Pseudoduganella dura: one gene and its partners. The protein of the gene in region 3 interacts with the protein of the main gene of each other region in a pairwise test. Links are inferred from orthologs where the notes say so. Each region holds a gene or a part of one and is shown on either strand. Other genes may lie near its edges. The genes, in order: hfq, nusG and rho.

Region 1 (4,860 bases), 1.0 Mb from region 3 along the record:
CCCGTGGCGCAAGCCGGCCGGGCTTGCCAGACCGGTTATTTCCCGGCCGAGCCGCTACCCTTGAAGTACTTGAAGAACTCCGAATTCGGATCCACCAGCATCACGTCCGCCTTGGTCTTGAACGAAGTGCGATAGGCTTCCAGGCTGCGGTAGAACTTGTAGAACTCGGGATTCCGGCCGAATGCCTCGGCATAGATGGCGCTGGCTTTCGCATCGCCCTCGCCGCGGATCTTCTCGGCTTCGCGGTAGGCTTCCGACAGGATCACGGAGCGCTGCTTGTCGGCATCCGCACGGATCTTTTCGGAGTCGGCGGAACCGGTCGAACGCAGTTCATTGGCCACGCGCAGGCGCTCGGCCTTCATCCGCTCGTAGACGGAATTGTTGATCTGTTCGACGTAGTCGACGCGCTTCAGCCGCACGTCCAGGATCTGGACGCCGATCTGCTGCGCCTCGTTGACCACTTTCGAGCGGATCGCTTCCATCACCTTGCCGCGCTGGCCGGAAATCACTTCGCGCACGGTGCGTTTGGTGATCTCTTCGTTCAGCGCCGCCTTGACGATCTGCGCCATGCGGTCGCGCGCCCGGCCCTCGTCGCCGCCGAAGCTGACGAAGTACAGCCGCGGCTCCACGATGCGCCATTTGACGAACGAATCGACCAGGATGTTCATCTTCTCGGCCGTGATGAAGCGGTCCGCCTCCGGCGAGTCGAGCGTGAGGATGCGCTTGTCGAGCCACATCACGTTCTGGAACGGCGGCGGCAGCTTGAAGTGCAGGCCCGGCTCGCGGATCACCTGCTTGACTTCACCCAGCGCGAAGACGATCGCGAACTTGCGCTGGTCCACCACGAACACGGTGGACGACAGCAGCATCAGCGCGATGAACGCGGTGACAACGAAAGTAACGATACGGTTCATTAACGGCCCTCCCGGCTACGGGACGATTCACGTGCGCGGTTCTGTTCGCCGCTGTACGTCTGGTCGGGTGGCGGCAGCAGCACGGCGGCCGGTGGCGGCGCGGTCACGTTGGCGCGTTGCGCCTCGGTGGCGGCGACCTGGGCGATCAGCTTGTCCAGCGGCAGGTACAGCAGGTTGCTGCCGGCCTTCGAATCGACCATCACCTTGCTGGTATTGCTGAAGATCTGCTGCATCGTATCGAGGTACATGCGGTCGCGCGTCACGCCCGGCGCTTTCTGGTACTCGACCAGCACGGACTTGAAGCGGTCGGCATTACCGCTCGCGTTCTCGACCACCATCGAACGATAGGCTTCGGCTTCCTGCAGCAGGCGGAATGCCGCGCCGCGCGCGATCGGTACCACCTGGTTCGCGTAGGCCTGGCCTTCGTTCTTCAGGCGCTCACGGTCCTGGCCGGCCTTGACGGCATCGTCGAACGCGGTCTGCACCTGCTCCGGCGGCTGCACGCCCTGCATCGTCACGTTGGTGACCAGCGCGCCGGACGCATAGCGGTCCAGGATCTGCTGCATCAGCTGCTGCGTGTCGTAGGCCACCTTCTCGCGGCCTTCATAGAGCACGAAGTCCATCTTGCTGCGGCCCACGATCTCGCGGATCGCCGTTTCGGCGACCTGGCGCACGGTGTCCTCCGCATCCCGGTTGTTGTACAGCCAGGCGACGGGGTCCTTCAACCGGTATTGCACGGCGAACTGGATATCGATGATGTTCTCGTCGTCGGTCAGCATCAGCGATTCGGTGGCCTGCTTGTTGCGGGTGTTGCCGCGGTAACCCACTTCCACGGTCCGTACCTGCGACACGTTGACGGTTTCGTTTGACTGGAACGGATACGGCCAGCGCCAGTTGAAGCCGGCCGGGGTATCGTGGCTGTAGCGGCCGAAGGTCGTGACGATGCCCTTCTGGCCTTCCTGCACGATGAATGCGCCACTGGCCAGCCAGACCAGCACGGCAATGGCCGCGACCGCGCCGACGGTCACGCCGGCGCCGCGCAATTCGCTGCCGCCGCCGCCGGTGCCGCCGCCACCGCTGTTGTTGTTGCGGTTCTTGTTGCCGAACAGGCCGTTCAGGCGCTGGTTGAAGTCGCGCCACAGCTGATCGAGGTCAGGAGGACCGTCGCCGGGCTTCTTGCCTTCCTGGGCCTGCCTGTTGTTGTCCTTGTCCTGCCCCCAGCGGGGGTCGTTCAGGGACAACTTCAGGCCTAATCTTTTCGCTAGTGAGGAAAGAGGCATGTTTTAAACGTCGGTGAATGTGGAAATGGCATCGGCCGGCGTGTCGTCCTTCGGACGCGCACTTGCCTCGCGGTGCTGCTGGGCTGCCTCGGTGAGCGACGCACGCAGCAGATCGAGGCCGTCACCCGTCCGGGCGCTGATGAACACGCGTGAAATCTTATCATGTTCATCACGTTCCACCGCCGGCTCCAGGCCGGCCGCGTCGATCTTGTTCCACACGAGGATCTGCGGAATATGGTCGGCGCCGATCTCGCGCAGCACGGCATTGACTTCTTCGATCTGCTCCATGCGCACAGGGCTCGCTCCATCGACGACATGCAGCAGCAGGTCGGCATGGATGGTTTCCTCCAGCGTGGCGCGGAATGCCGCCACCAGCTGGTGGGGCAGCTCGCGCACGAAGCCGACCGTGTCGGAAATCACGACATTGCCGGCCTCCTCACCCATGAACACGCGGCGCGACGTGGTGTCGAGCGTGGCGAACAGCTGGTCGGCCACGTAGACGCCGGCCTTGGTCAGCGCGTTGAACAGCGTGGACTTGCCGGCATTGGTGTAACCGACGAGCGATATGGAGAAAGCGTTGTTGCGGCCGCGCGAACGACGCTGCGTCTCGTGCTGCTTGCGCAGCTTGGCCAGCCGCGCACGGAGCATGCGCACCCGCTCGCCGATCAGCCGGCGGTCGGTTTCCAGCTGGGTTTCACCAGGACCGCGCAGGCCGATACCGCCCTTCTGGCGTTCGAGGTGAGTCCAGCCGCGGATCAGCCGCGTGGAAAGATGCTGCAACTGGGCCAGCTCGACCTGCAGCTTGCCCTCGTGGCTCTGGGCACGCTGGGCGAAGATGTCGAGGATCAGGCTGGTACGGTCGAGCACCCGCACGTTCAGGCGCTTTTCCAGGTTGCGCTGCTGGGCAGGCGACAGCGCGTGATTGAAGATGACGATCTCCAGCTGGTGATCCTGCACGGCATGGCCGATTTCATCGGCCTTGCCGCTGCCGACGAAGTAGGCAGCATCGGGGCTGGAACGCTTGCCGGTGATGGTCGTGATGGGCTCCGCTCCTGCGGAACGCGCGAGCAGCATCAATTCATCGACACTGGCGGCGAAGTCGCCCTGGCCGAAATCCACCCCGACTAAAGCTGCGCGCATGGGATGGCCAGGAAACGTTGAAGCGGAAGACGAAGCTGTGGCGTTGTCGCTAGGATCAACGCGTTACTCCGCCTCGGAATCGATGTTGAGGTTGACGGCGCGGGCCGGTACCACAGTCGAAATGGCATGCTTGTACACCATCTGCGTAACGGTATTGCGCAGCAGGACGACGTACTGGTCGAACGACTCGATGTGACCTTGCAACTTGATACCGTTGACGAGGTAGATCGAGACGGGAACGTGCTCCTTGCGCAGCGCGTTCAGGAATGGGTCTTGTAACAATTGCCCTTTATTGCTCATAACTACTCCAGTTTATGTTGTTGTGTTGGAATTGGAGGCGAAACGCTTGATTTCAAGTGCCGGCTGCTCCTTATTGCAGAGGTAAAGACGCCCTCTGCCAAACGGAAATGCTTCTCAGCTACTGTAACCTGTTTTTGTGAATTATGCAGGGGTGTGCAAATGAAAACGAGGAAAAAAGATAACGTGAAAATGTGAAGCCGGTCCGCGTGCGGACCGGTGTTTCGGCAGATCTCGCGTGGCATGCGCCCACTGGTGCCAGGCACGTTTTCCGGATGATTCGACCGGAAAAATTGTCTGGCACCGGCTTTCGATTGCCGGCGACCCGATCGCGGCAGGCTGCCGACGGCAGGTCAGCCCTTGTCGCGCTTGTCGAACGGGTTTTTACCGGTGCGCAATTCGATGCGCAGCGGCGTCCCCACGAGCTGGAACGTGTCCCGGAAATGCTTTTCCAGGTAGCGCTTGTACGGCTCGCTGATCGCATCGAGGGAGTTGCCGTGGATGACGATGATCGGCGGGTTCATGCCGCCCTGGTGGGCATAGCGCATCTTCGGCCGCAGGCCGCCCTTGCGCTTCGGTTCCTGCTTCTCGACCGCTTCCAGCAGTGCACGCGTAAGCTTCGGCGTCGACAGGTCGGCCATGGCGGCTCCGTAGGCGGCGTCCACGGATTTCATCAGCGGGCCGATGCCGGTGCCCTTCAGTGCCGAGATGAAGTGGGTCTTGGCGAAGCCGAGGAAGTCCAGCTTGCGGTCCATGTCGTTCTTGACCTGGTCGCGCTGGTGCGTCTGCAGGCCGTCCCACTTGTTCACCGCCAGCACCAGGGCGCGGCCGCTTTCGAGAATGAACCCGGCGATGTGCGCATCCTGCTCGGAGATATCCTGCTGGGCATCGAGCATCAGGACCACCACGTTCGCTTCCGAGATCGACTGCAGCGTCTTGACGACCGAGAATTTCTCGATCGCCTCGAACACCTTGCCGCGGCGGCGGATGCCGGCGGTATCGATCAGCGTGTAGTGCTTGCCGTCGCGTTCGAACGGGATCTCGATCGAATCGCGGGTGGTGCCGGGCATGTCGAACGCGATCACGCGCTCCTCGCCCAGCAGCGTGTTGATCAGCGTGGACTTGCCCACGTTCGGCCGGCCGACCAGCGCCAGCTTGATGCCGCGTTCGGACGGCAGCAGCTCATCGGCGTCGTCCGGGCGCGAGGCGAACGCCTTGTCCAGCGTTTC
Region 2 (4,931 bases), 1.2 Mb from region 3 along the record:
ATCGTCGACGACAGCGAGACCTTGCGCAGGTACACGCCTTTCGACGAGGCCGGCTTGGCCTTGTTCAGGGCTTCGATCAGGGCAACCAGGTTGCTCTTCAGATCGGCATCGCTGAACGATTTACGGCCGATAGTGGCGTGGATGATACCTGCCTTGTCGGTACGGTACTGGACCTGGCCGGCTTTCGCGTTTTTCACGGCGGTAGCGACGTCAGGGGTAACAGTGCCGACCTTCGGGTTAGGCATCAGGCCGCGCGGGCCCAGGATCTGGCCCAGTGTACCGACGATACGCATGGTGTCAGGCGAAGCGATCACGATGTCGAACGGCATGTCGCCGGCCTTCACGCGTTCCGCCAGGTCTTCCATGCCGACCACGTCGGCGCCGGCTGCCTTGGCAGCTTCAGCCTTTTCGCCAGAAGCGAACACGGCCACGCGAACGGTCTTGCCGGTGCCTGCTGGCAGCACGACGGAACCGCGAACGACCTGGTCCGACTTCTTCGGATCCACGCCCAGCTGAACCGACACGTCGATCGATTCGTTGAACTTGGCCGTGGCCAGTTCCTTGACCAGCGATACGGCGTTGTCGAACGGGTACACTTTGGTACGGTCTACTTTAGCCTTGATGGCTTGTGCGCGCTTGGACAGTTTTGCCATGATCAGATGCCCTCAACGGTGATGCCCATCGAACGTGCCGAGCCAGCGATGGTGCGCACAGCGGCTTCCATGTCGGCGGCGGTCAGGTCCGGGGTTTTCAGTTTTGCGATTTCTTCCGCTTGGGCACGGGTCAGCGTGCCGACCTTGTCGGTATGCGGCTTCGGCGAACCTTTTTGCACGCCAGCGTGCTTCTTGATCAGGAACGTTGCCGGCGGGGTCTTCATCACGAAGGTGAACGACTTGTCCGCGAAGGCGGTGATCACCACCGGAATCGGCATGCCTGGCTCGAGGCCTTGCGTCTGGGCGTTGAACGCCTTGCAGAATTCCATGATGTTCAGGCCGCGCTGACCCAGTGCCGGGCCGATCGGAGGAGACGGGTTTGCCTTACCAGCTGGTACTTGCAGCTTGATAAAGCCAATGATTTTCTTTGCCATGATGGCTTCCTATCGTTGGATTTGAGTGGTAGCGCCCCGCCGGTACTTCATGGCAGGGCTCCTCGTACGGATTGAACGCTCCGTTGGGCGTGGTGAACAGGTCAGACCTTCTCGACCTGCCCGAATTCGAGTTCGACGGGGGTGGCGCGACCGAAGATGGTGACGGAGACGCGCACTTTGGACTTCTCGTAATTGACTTCTTCGACATTGCCGTTGAAATCGGTGAACGGACCATCCTTGATGCGGACCTGTTCGCCCACTTCGTACAGCACTTTCGGCCGTGGCTTCTCGACACCTTCCTGCATCTGCGTCATGATCTTTTCGATCTCGCGTGCGGGAATCGGCGTCGGCTTGTTCGACTTGCCGCCGATGAAGCCGGTGACCTTGGCGGTATTCTTCACCAGGTGCCACGTTTCGTCCGTCATTTCCATTTCAACCAGCACATAGCCCGGGAAGAAACGGCGTTCGGTCACGGATTTCTGACCGTTCTTTACTTCGACAACTTCTTCGGTCGGCACCAGGATCTGGCCGAACTGTTCCTGCATGCCGGCGCGTTCGACGCGCTCAGTCAGTGCACGCTGCACGCTCTTTTCCATGCCGGAATAAGCATGCACAACGTACCAGCGCTTGTTGCTGACTGGCACGCTGACTGGAGCAGCCGTCTCTCCTGCCGGAGCATCTGGCGCCGGAGCGCCAGTTACGTCGTCTTGCACGTTATCGCTCATTTAATTTTTCCAGCCCAGAATCAAGTCGTACAACAGGAACTCAAGCAGCTTATCCGTTCCCCAGAGGAACATCGCCATCACCACGACAAACGCAAACACGATCAGCGTGATCTGCGTGGCTTCCTTGCGCGTAGGCCAGACGACTTTCTTCGTTTCGCGAACAGCTTCTTTCGAGAAATTGATGAAGTCACGGCCGGTGGCGGAGGTGTAGGCAATGCCGACGGAAATAAGCAAACCAACCACAAGCGCGGATGCCCGCACCAGGGTTGGTTGACCTGCCAGGTAGAAGAACCCGACTACGCCTGCAATCGCTGCAACCACCGCCAGCACGACTTTCAGCTTGTCGCCGCTCGTGCCAACGGTTTGCACGGATTGATTAGACATTCGTTTTTACTTTCGGTGCCCTGCACCAGAATTCGGTGGCAGGGGCGGAGGGCATCGAACCCCCAACCTTCGGTTTTGGAGACCGACGCTCTGCCAATTGAGCTACGCCCCTACGTAAAACTTACAGTGGAATCCGTAATTCTAGCACCCAACGTTGTTGGGTGCCAGTATTACTTGGCGGACTCTTTACTACTATTTACTGCTATTAAGCGATGATCTTTGCAACGACACCGGCGCCGACGGTACGGCCGCCTTCACGGATTGCAAAGCGCAGGCCTTCTTCCATCGCGATCGGGGAGATCAGCTTGACGGTGATCGACACGTTGTCGCCCGGCATGACCATCTCTTTGTCCGCTGGCAGCTCGATCGAGCCGGTCACGTCCGTCGTACGGAAGTAGAACTGTGGGCGATAGTTGTTGAAGAACGGGGTGTGACGGCCGCCTTCGTCTTTCGACAGAACATAGATCTCGCCGGTGAAGTGGTTGTGCGGCTTGATCGAGCCTGGCTTGGCCAGAACCTGACCGCGCTGCACGTCTTCACGCTTGGTGCCGCGCAGCAGCAGGCCAACGTTGTCGCCGGCTTGACCCTGGTCCAGCAGCTTGCGGAACATTTCCACGCCGGTGCAGGTGGTCTTGACGGTGTCGATGATGCCGACGATTTCGATTTCTTCGCCGACTTTCACCACGCCGCGCTCGACACGACCGGTCACCACGGTACCGCGGCCGGAGATCGAGAACACGTCTTCCACAGGCATCAGGAAGGCGCCGTCCACAGCGCGCTCAGGCGTCGGGATGTAGGTGTCCAGGGCATCGGCCAGGCGGATGATGCACTCTTCGCCCATTTCGCCAGGCTGGCCTTCCAGGGCCATACGTGCCGAACCTTTGATGATCGGCAGGTCGTCGCCAGGGAACTCGTACTTCGACAGCAGCTCGCGCACTTCCATTTCGACCAGTTCCAGCAGTTCTGCATCGTCGACCAGGTCGCACTTATTCAGGAACACGATGATGTAAGGAACGCCAACCTGACGCGCCAGCAGGATGTGCTCGCGGGTCTGTGGCATCGGGCCGTCGGCCGCGGAGCACACCAGGATCGCGCCGTCCATCTGCGCAGCACCGGTAATCATGTTCTTGATGTAGTCGGCGTGGCCTGGGCAGTCAACGTGCGCGTAGTGACGGGCAGCGGTTTCGTACTCGACGTGCGCGGTGTTGATCGTGATGCCGCGTGCTTTTTCTTCCGGAGCAGCGTCGATCTGGTCGTAGGCTTTGGCTTCGCCGCCGAATTTCTTCGACAGTACGGTTGCGATTGCAGCGGTCAGGGTCGTCTTGCCATGGTCAACGTGACCGATGGTGCCGACGTTGACGTGCGGTTTGGTCCGCTCAAACTTACCTTTTGCCATTTTAGACTCCTAACAATTTTTAAGATATTGCTGGGCACGCGCCCGACTGTCAGATTGGGTACTGATACTGCTGTCTGATGCTACCGCGCGGTGATCACCGCGCAGCGAATTCTGGTGCCCTTTACGTGGATTGAACACGTGGCCTCTCCCTTACCAAGGGAGTGCTCTACCACTGAGCTAAAAGGGCTTTTGTACTGCGATAGACTGTACTGCGACTGCAGCAAGGAAAACTGGAGCGGGTGAAGGGAATCGAACCCTCGTCATAAGCTTGGAAGGCTTCAGCTCTACCATTGAGCTACACCCGCGAGGTTCCGTTTCACTACATTGTCACTCAGCTTCCTTGCGAAAACTTGGTGGAGGGGACTGGATTCGAACCAGTGTACTCATAAGAGGGCAGATTTACAGTCTGCTGCCTTTAACCACTCGGCCACCCCTCCGCGAGGAACCGCAGAGTATGAAGCATAAAATCAAAACTGTCAACGCCTCGACACAAACACTTTGTATCGCGCAGCTAACTGCCTGCTTCGGGGCGAGATTGTAGCGGCTACCCGGAACAAAATGCAAGTGTTGTTTTTACGTTGCATGCTTTGCTATAGAATCTGCAAGTCAGCCGTTAGCCGGCCCACCCTGGAGCACCCCGATCTTGACTCTCCTTCAGCACCGCCTGCCGGCCAATCTGCTGCTGGCGGCTGCCTATGCCGCCACGGGCTGCGTGGGCCTGGAGCTGGCCGGCTCTCCCGGTTTCGCCACCCCGCTGTTCCTGCCCGCCGGCCTGGCGCTGGCCATGCTCGTCAGCGGCGGCCCGCGTCTGCTCCCCGGCGTGGTGCTCGGCGTACTGATCCTGAACCTTTATGCATTGCCGCGCGCGACCGCGCTGCCGTCCACCACGCTGGCCACCGCCGTGCTGATACTGGTTGCCGCCGCCACGCTGCAAGCCTATGCCGGCATGCACGCGTTTGCCCGCTGGGTGCACCCCGCCGTCGGCGCCGGCCGCGATGTGCTGCGCTTTCTTACCCTGCCGCCGGCACTGGCGCTGATCAGCAGCACGCTGTCGCTGTGCGCCCTCGCCTTGCTGGGCGTGCTGCCGGTCGATGGCCTGGTGGCGAACTGGTTTACATGGTGGCTGGGCGATGCGCTGGGCATCCTGCTGGGCGCGCCGCTGGCCTGGATCGCCTGCGGCCAGCCGCGCGCACTGTGGCGGCGGCGGCGGTGGACCGTCGGCGCGCCGCTGCTGGTCCTGGTGGCGCTGTTCCTGCTGATCTTCCTGCAGGTGCGCCGCTGGGAATCGCATCAGCAGATGCAGCAGGTGCAGCTGAAGGCGCAGCAGGCGTCGGACCTG
Region 3 (5,115 bases):
GGCGGCGACGTGGGTGTGTCGAGCGCGCCCGGTGCCGGCAGCACGTTCTGGTTCACGGCGCGCCTCGGCATCGGCGGAACCGGAGCGGCCGCCGGCGCGCTGCCGTCATCGGCCGCCGAGCCGGCGACGCCGAAGGACGCGCTGCAGGGTGCCCATCTCCTGCTGGTGGAGGACAACGCCTTCAACCAGCAGATCGGCATGGAAATGCTGGAGGAGGCGGGCGCCGCGGTGCGGCTGGCCGGCAACGGCGCCGAGGCGCTGGCGCTGCTGGAAGAAGCCAGCTTCGACTGCGTGCTGATGGACGTGCAGATGCCGGTGATGGATGGGCTGGAAACCACGCGCCGCATCCGCGCCGATGCGCGCCTGGCCGGCCTGCGCGTGCTGGCGATGACGGCCACCGCCACCAGCGAGGAACGCGAACGCTGCATGGAAGCCGGCATGGATGACTTCATCGCCAAGCCGATCCAGCCGGCGCTGCTGGCCCGCAAGATCGCGGCCTGGCTGCCCGAGCGCCGCGTGAAGGAACATCGCCGCGATGGCGGCAAGGACGGCGGCAAGGGTGGAGGGGAGCGCGGCGCCGGCAATGAAGGCGCCGTGCCGTACCGGCCCCATGCGACACTGGTGGGCGATCCGGCCGTCATCGACCTGTCCGTGCTGGCCCAGGTGCTGGGCTACCAGCCGGACAAGATCCGCAGCTTCGCGCTGAAGTTCCTGCAATCGGCCGAGAACGGGCTGGCGGAGCTCGACGAGGCGCTGGCGGCCGGCGATATCGAGCGGGTCCGCGAACTGGGCCACCGGCTCAAGGCGGCCGCCCGCACGGTGGGTGCGCTCGGCATGGGCGAACTGTGCGAGCGGATGGAGCGGCTGCCGTCTTCCGGTCCGGCGGGGGAACAGGGTGCGTGGGCGCTGGTCGGGCAGTTCCGCCCCCTGCTGGCGCAGATCCGGGAACACATCTTGAACCACACGACTCTTGGCGAACTGAAATGAACCACGCATTGCGCATCCTGCTGCTGGACGACGACGCCTTCATGCTGGACCTGCTGCAGGACATGATCGCCGGCCTGGGCTATTCCCACGTACACGCCGACAGCGACGCCCGCAGTGCGCTGCGCGCACTGCCCGGGTTCCGGCCGGACGTGCTGGTGTGCGATCTGTCGATGCCGGAGATGGATGGCATCGAATTCCTGCGCGCCGTGGCCGAAGGCGGCTTCGATGGCGACGTGATCCTGCTGTCCGGCATGGACAGCGGCATCCTGCGCGCCGCCGAAACGCTGGCGACGGCGCAGGGATTGACCATCCTGGGGGCGCGCAACAAGCCGCTCACGAGTGCCGCGCTGGGCGACCTGCTGGCACTCGCCCGCGGCAGGGCGACGCCGGTACACGGCGACGGAAAATAGGTTATTATTTGATCCATCCCCGCCTGATTCCCCGATGCAAGTCTCATTATTTGAGTCGTAGTTGATATAGTGGCTTGACATTGAATTCGTGCGCACGGTCTCCATCTCCTCGTAGAGGACTGGCAGGCAACGGACGCCAGGCGAACTTAATCTGATCCCGAAAGGGGAAAACAACATGAGCGAAAACATCAAACACATCACCGACGCGTCGTTCGAAGCCGACGTGCTGAAATCCGACCGTCCTGTGCTGGTGGACTTCTGGGCCGAGTGGTGCGGTCCGTGCAAGAGCATTGCCCCGATCCTGGAAGAAGTCGCCAAGGAATATGACGGCAAGCTGACGATCGCCAAGCTGGACGTGGACTCGAACCAGACCGTGCCGGGCAAGTTCGGCATTCGCGGCATCCCGACGCTGATCCTGTTCAAGAACGGCGTGCCGGCTGCTCAAAAAGTGGGCGCCATGGCAAAAGGCCAACTCACCTCTTTCATCGACAGCAATATTTGAGTAATATAGGTGGTGCTGCGCCCGCAGCACCACCTGCCTGGCCGGGACCGAGGCATCCGCCCCCCGAGAAACATAGAGCCCACGCAGTTCCCTCCCCTACCTTACTTTCCCGTCACGGGACACTCAAACACCTATGCATCTATCTGAATTAAAGGCCTTGCACGTTTCGGCGTTGCTGGAAATGGCCATCAGTCTGGATATCGACAATGCGGCCCGCCTGCGCAAGCAGGAGCTCATGTTCGCTATCCTGAAGAAGCGCGCCAAGTCCGGCGAGCAGATCTTCGGCGATGGCGCCCTGGAAGTACTGCCGGACGGCTTCGGCTTCCTGCGCTCGCCGGACGCCAGCTACATGGCGTCCACGGACGACATCTATATCTCGCCGTCGCAAATCCGGCGCTTCAACCTGCATACGGGCGACTCGATCGAAGGCGAAGTGCGCACGCCGAAAGACGGCGAGCGTTACTTTGCACTGGTCAAGGTGGACAAGGTCAACGGCGAATCGCCGGAAGCCTCGAAACACCGCATCCTGTTTGAGAACCTGACGCCGCTGCACCCGAACGAGCCGCTGCGCCTGGAACGCGAGATGAACGGCGCCGAGAACATCACCGGCCGTATCGTCGACCTGATCGCGCCGATCGGCAAGGGCCAGCGCGGCCTGCTGGTGGCGTCGCCGAAGTCCGGCAAATCCGTGATGCTGCAACACATCGCGCACGCCATCACGGCCAACCACCCGGACGTGACGCTGATCGTGCTGCTGATCGACGAGCGCCCGGAAGAAGTGACGGAAATGCAGCGCTCGGTGCGCGGCGAAGTCGTTGCCTCCACGTTCGACGAGCCGGCCACCCGCCACGTGCAGGTTGCCGAGATGGTCATGGAAAAGGCCAAGCGCCTGGTCGAGATGAAGAAGGATGTGGTCATCCTGCTGGACTCGATCACCCGCCTGGCCCGCGCCTACAACACCGTGATCCCGGCTTCGGGCAAGGTGCTGACCGGCGGCGTGGACGCCAACGCGCTGCAGCGCCCGAAACGCTTCTTCGGCGCCGCCCGCAATATCGAGGAAGGCGGCTCGCTGACGATCATCGCCACCGCGCTGATCGAAACCGGTTCGCGCATGGACGACGTGATCTACGAGGAATTCAAGGGCACCGGCAACATGGAAGTGCACCTGGAGCGCCGCCTGGCCGAAAAACGCGTCTATCCGGCAATCAACCTGAACAAATCGGGTACGCGCCGCGAAGAACTGCTGATCAAGCCGAACGAGCTGCAGAAGATCTGGATCCTGCGCAAGCTGCTGTACTCGATGGACGAGATCGAAGCGATGGAGTTCATCCTCGACAAGATGCGCGCCACGAAGACCAATACCGAGTTCTTCGACATGATGCGGCGCGGCGGCTAAAGCAAGGACAAGTGGCGCGCAAGGAACCTGGCCCTGCAGGGCCAGGCCGTTCCGCAGGCGCGGAGCAGTGCTCCACGAAACCCCTGCTGCACCGCGGCGGCTAACCTTCGCCGGGAACAGCTGAGCAGCCGGTGTCAGACACCATTTATCCGCAAGGATAAATGGTGTCTGACACCGGTTTTTTTCGCCCCGTCGCCAATGCAAGCGGTAACCCGCGACCAGGCCTGGGGTCAGATCCCCAACACCGCTGGAGGCCGAGTTCGCTGCCACGGTGACGGGGGGTCTGCCCCCGGTTCCTGCAGTTGGGCTGAAAATCCAAAAAGTAGGGACGGACCCTGTTTTCCAGGAAATTTCTTGGAAAACAGGGTCCATCCCTATTATTTTGGCCGGCGTTTTGGAGTATAATCCCCGGCTGTTTTTAACCCCGGCAAGTGGGCGGCAATCGGGTCAGGAAGCTGTTGGACCGACGAAGTGCTGTTTGGCTACCAAACTTTATAGAGAAACATCATGAGAAACGATATCCATCCAGATTACCGCGAAGTTGTGTTCCACGACCTGTCGTGCGACTTCAAGTTCGTGACCCGTTCCACGATCAACACCCGCGACAAGATCACCCTCGACGGTAAAGAATACCCGCTGGTCAAGATCGAAGTCTCGTCGGAATCGCACCCGTTCTTCACGGGCCAGCACAAGATCGTCGACACCGCCGGTCGCGTGGAAAAGTTCCGCCAGAAGTTCGGCAAAGTCGGTTCCAAGACCGCCGTATCGCAAGGCTAATCGCCTCGCGCACGAAAAAAGGCAGCCGCGGCTGCCTTTTTTTATTGTTATCACCGATACTCCTGTTTCCACCGTCAGCACGACCGATTGAATGAAGCCAGTCCGCCTTCCCGCCTCCGCCGTCCTTGCCCTGCCCCGCTGGGCGCTGTTTGCCCTGGCCATGCTGTACATCCTGCCGGGCGTCATCGGACGCGAACCGTGGAAGAACGACGATGCCGCCAGCTTCGGCATCATGTGGACGATGGCGCACGGCACCTGGCACGACTGGCTGTGGCCGAACATCGCCGGCATGCCGACGCCCGAGGAAGGCCCGCTGATGTTCTGGCTGGGCGCGCTGTGCATCAAGCTGTTCGGCGGCCTGTTCGGCGATGTGCTGGCCGCCCGCATCGCCACCATCGGCGTGTTCCTGCTGGGCGCGCTGTCGCTGTGGTACGCCACCTTCAACCTGGGCCGGCGGCCCGAGGCGCAGCCGCTGCGCCTGGCCTTCGGCGGCCAGCCCGAGCCGGACGACTTCGGCCGCACGCTGGCCGATGCCGCGCTGCTGATCTACCTCGGCTGCCTGGGCTTCCTGCAGCACAGCCACGAAACCACTTCCGAGCCGCTGCTGACGGCGCTGCTGGCACTCACCTTGTACCGCTCGGTACGCTACATGGAAAAGCCATGCTGGCGCAACGCCGCGCTGATCGGCCTGGCGCTGGGCCTGATGACGCTGACCCGCGGCTGGGTGCCGCCGGCCTTCGTGCTGGTGGCGCTGTTTACCTGTACGCGTTTCCTGGCGATCCCGGCCGGCCAGGCGCTGCCGCACCTGCTGGCCTCGTTCGGCGTGGCGGCCGCCGTCACGCTGCCCTGGCTGGTACCGGCCTTCGCCGCGCAGCCCTACGGCAAGGCATCGATGACAGCCTGGAACACCTGGAACCTGGCCCAGCTCGCACTGCCGAGCCTGCGCCCGCTGCAGACGTTCATCCGCGACGGCGTATGGTTCTTCTGGCCGGCATGGCCGTTCGCGCTGTGGGCCGCCTATGCGTGGCGCCGCCAGAACAACC

Evidence for each region.
Region 1: the proteins of rho (region 3) and hfq interact in binary tests that used the Escherichia coli proteins (3 or more experiments, as listed by UniProt). The link is inferred for Pseudoduganella dura from one-to-one orthologs.
Region 2: the proteins of rho (region 3) and nusG interact in binary tests that used the Escherichia coli proteins (3 or more experiments, as listed by UniProt). The link is inferred for Pseudoduganella dura from one-to-one orthologs.

The regions. Positions count from the first base shown.
Region 1 is NZ_WNWM01000002.1:4,920,445-4,925,304, reverse strand. The notes cover bases 2,017-4,745. They hold hfq (RNA chaperone Hfq), read right to left. Parts: upstream 3,635-4,745; coding sequence 3,398-3,634; downstream 2,017-3,397. Other genes in these bases: der (ribosome biogenesis GTPase Der), read right to left, coding at 3,985-4,745; hflX (GTPase HflX), read right to left, coding at 2,198-3,334; hflK (FtsH protease activity modulator HflK), read right to left, coding at 2,017-2,194. Outside these bases: protease modulator HflC, read right to left, coding at 36-914; more of hflK, read right to left, coding at 914-2,016; more of der, read right to left, coding at 4,746-4,860. UniProt on the Escherichia coli protein: RNA chaperone that binds small regulatory RNA (sRNAs) and mRNAs to facilitate mRNA translational regulation in response to envelope stress, environmental stress and changes in metabolite concentrations.
Region 2 is NZ_WNWM01000002.1:2,735,840-2,740,770, forward strand. What follows is about bases 1-2,800. They hold nusG (transcription termination/antitermination protein NusG), read right to left. Parts: upstream 1,813-2,800; coding sequence 1,189-1,812; downstream 1-1,188. Other genes in these bases: rplA (50S ribosomal protein L1), read right to left, coding at 1-653; rplK (50S ribosomal protein L11), read right to left, coding at 656-1,087; secE (preprotein translocase subunit SecE), read right to left, coding at 1,813-2,196; tuf (elongation factor Tu), read right to left, coding at 2,402-2,800. Outside these bases: more of tuf, read right to left, coding at 2,801-3,592; GJV26_RS11960 (EAL domain-containing protein), read left to right, coding at 4,236-4,931. UniProt on the Escherichia coli protein: Part of the processive rRNA transcription and antitermination complex (rrnTAC). The complex forms an RNA-chaperone ring around the RNA exit tunnel of RNA polymerase (RNAP).
Region 3 is NZ_WNWM01000002.1:3,885,001-3,890,115, reverse strand. What follows is about bases 1,180-4,163. They hold rho (transcription termination factor Rho), read left to right. Parts: upstream 1,180-2,032; coding sequence 2,033-3,295; downstream 3,296-4,163. Other genes in these bases: GJV26_RS17055 (type B 50S ribosomal protein L31), read left to right, coding at 3,803-4,072; trxA (thioredoxin TrxA), read left to right, coding at 1,573-1,899; GJV26_RS17070 (response regulator), read left to right, coding at 1,180-1,397. In the rest of the region: GJV26_RS17075 (PAS domain S-box protein), read left to right, coding at 1-987; more of GJV26_RS17070, read left to right, coding at 984-1,179; GJV26_RS17050 (ArnT family glycosyltransferase), read left to right, coding at 4,164-5,115. UniProt on the Escherichia coli protein: Facilitates transcription termination by a mechanism that involves Rho binding to the nascent RNA, activation of Rho's RNA-dependent ATPase activity, and release of the mRNA from the DNA template.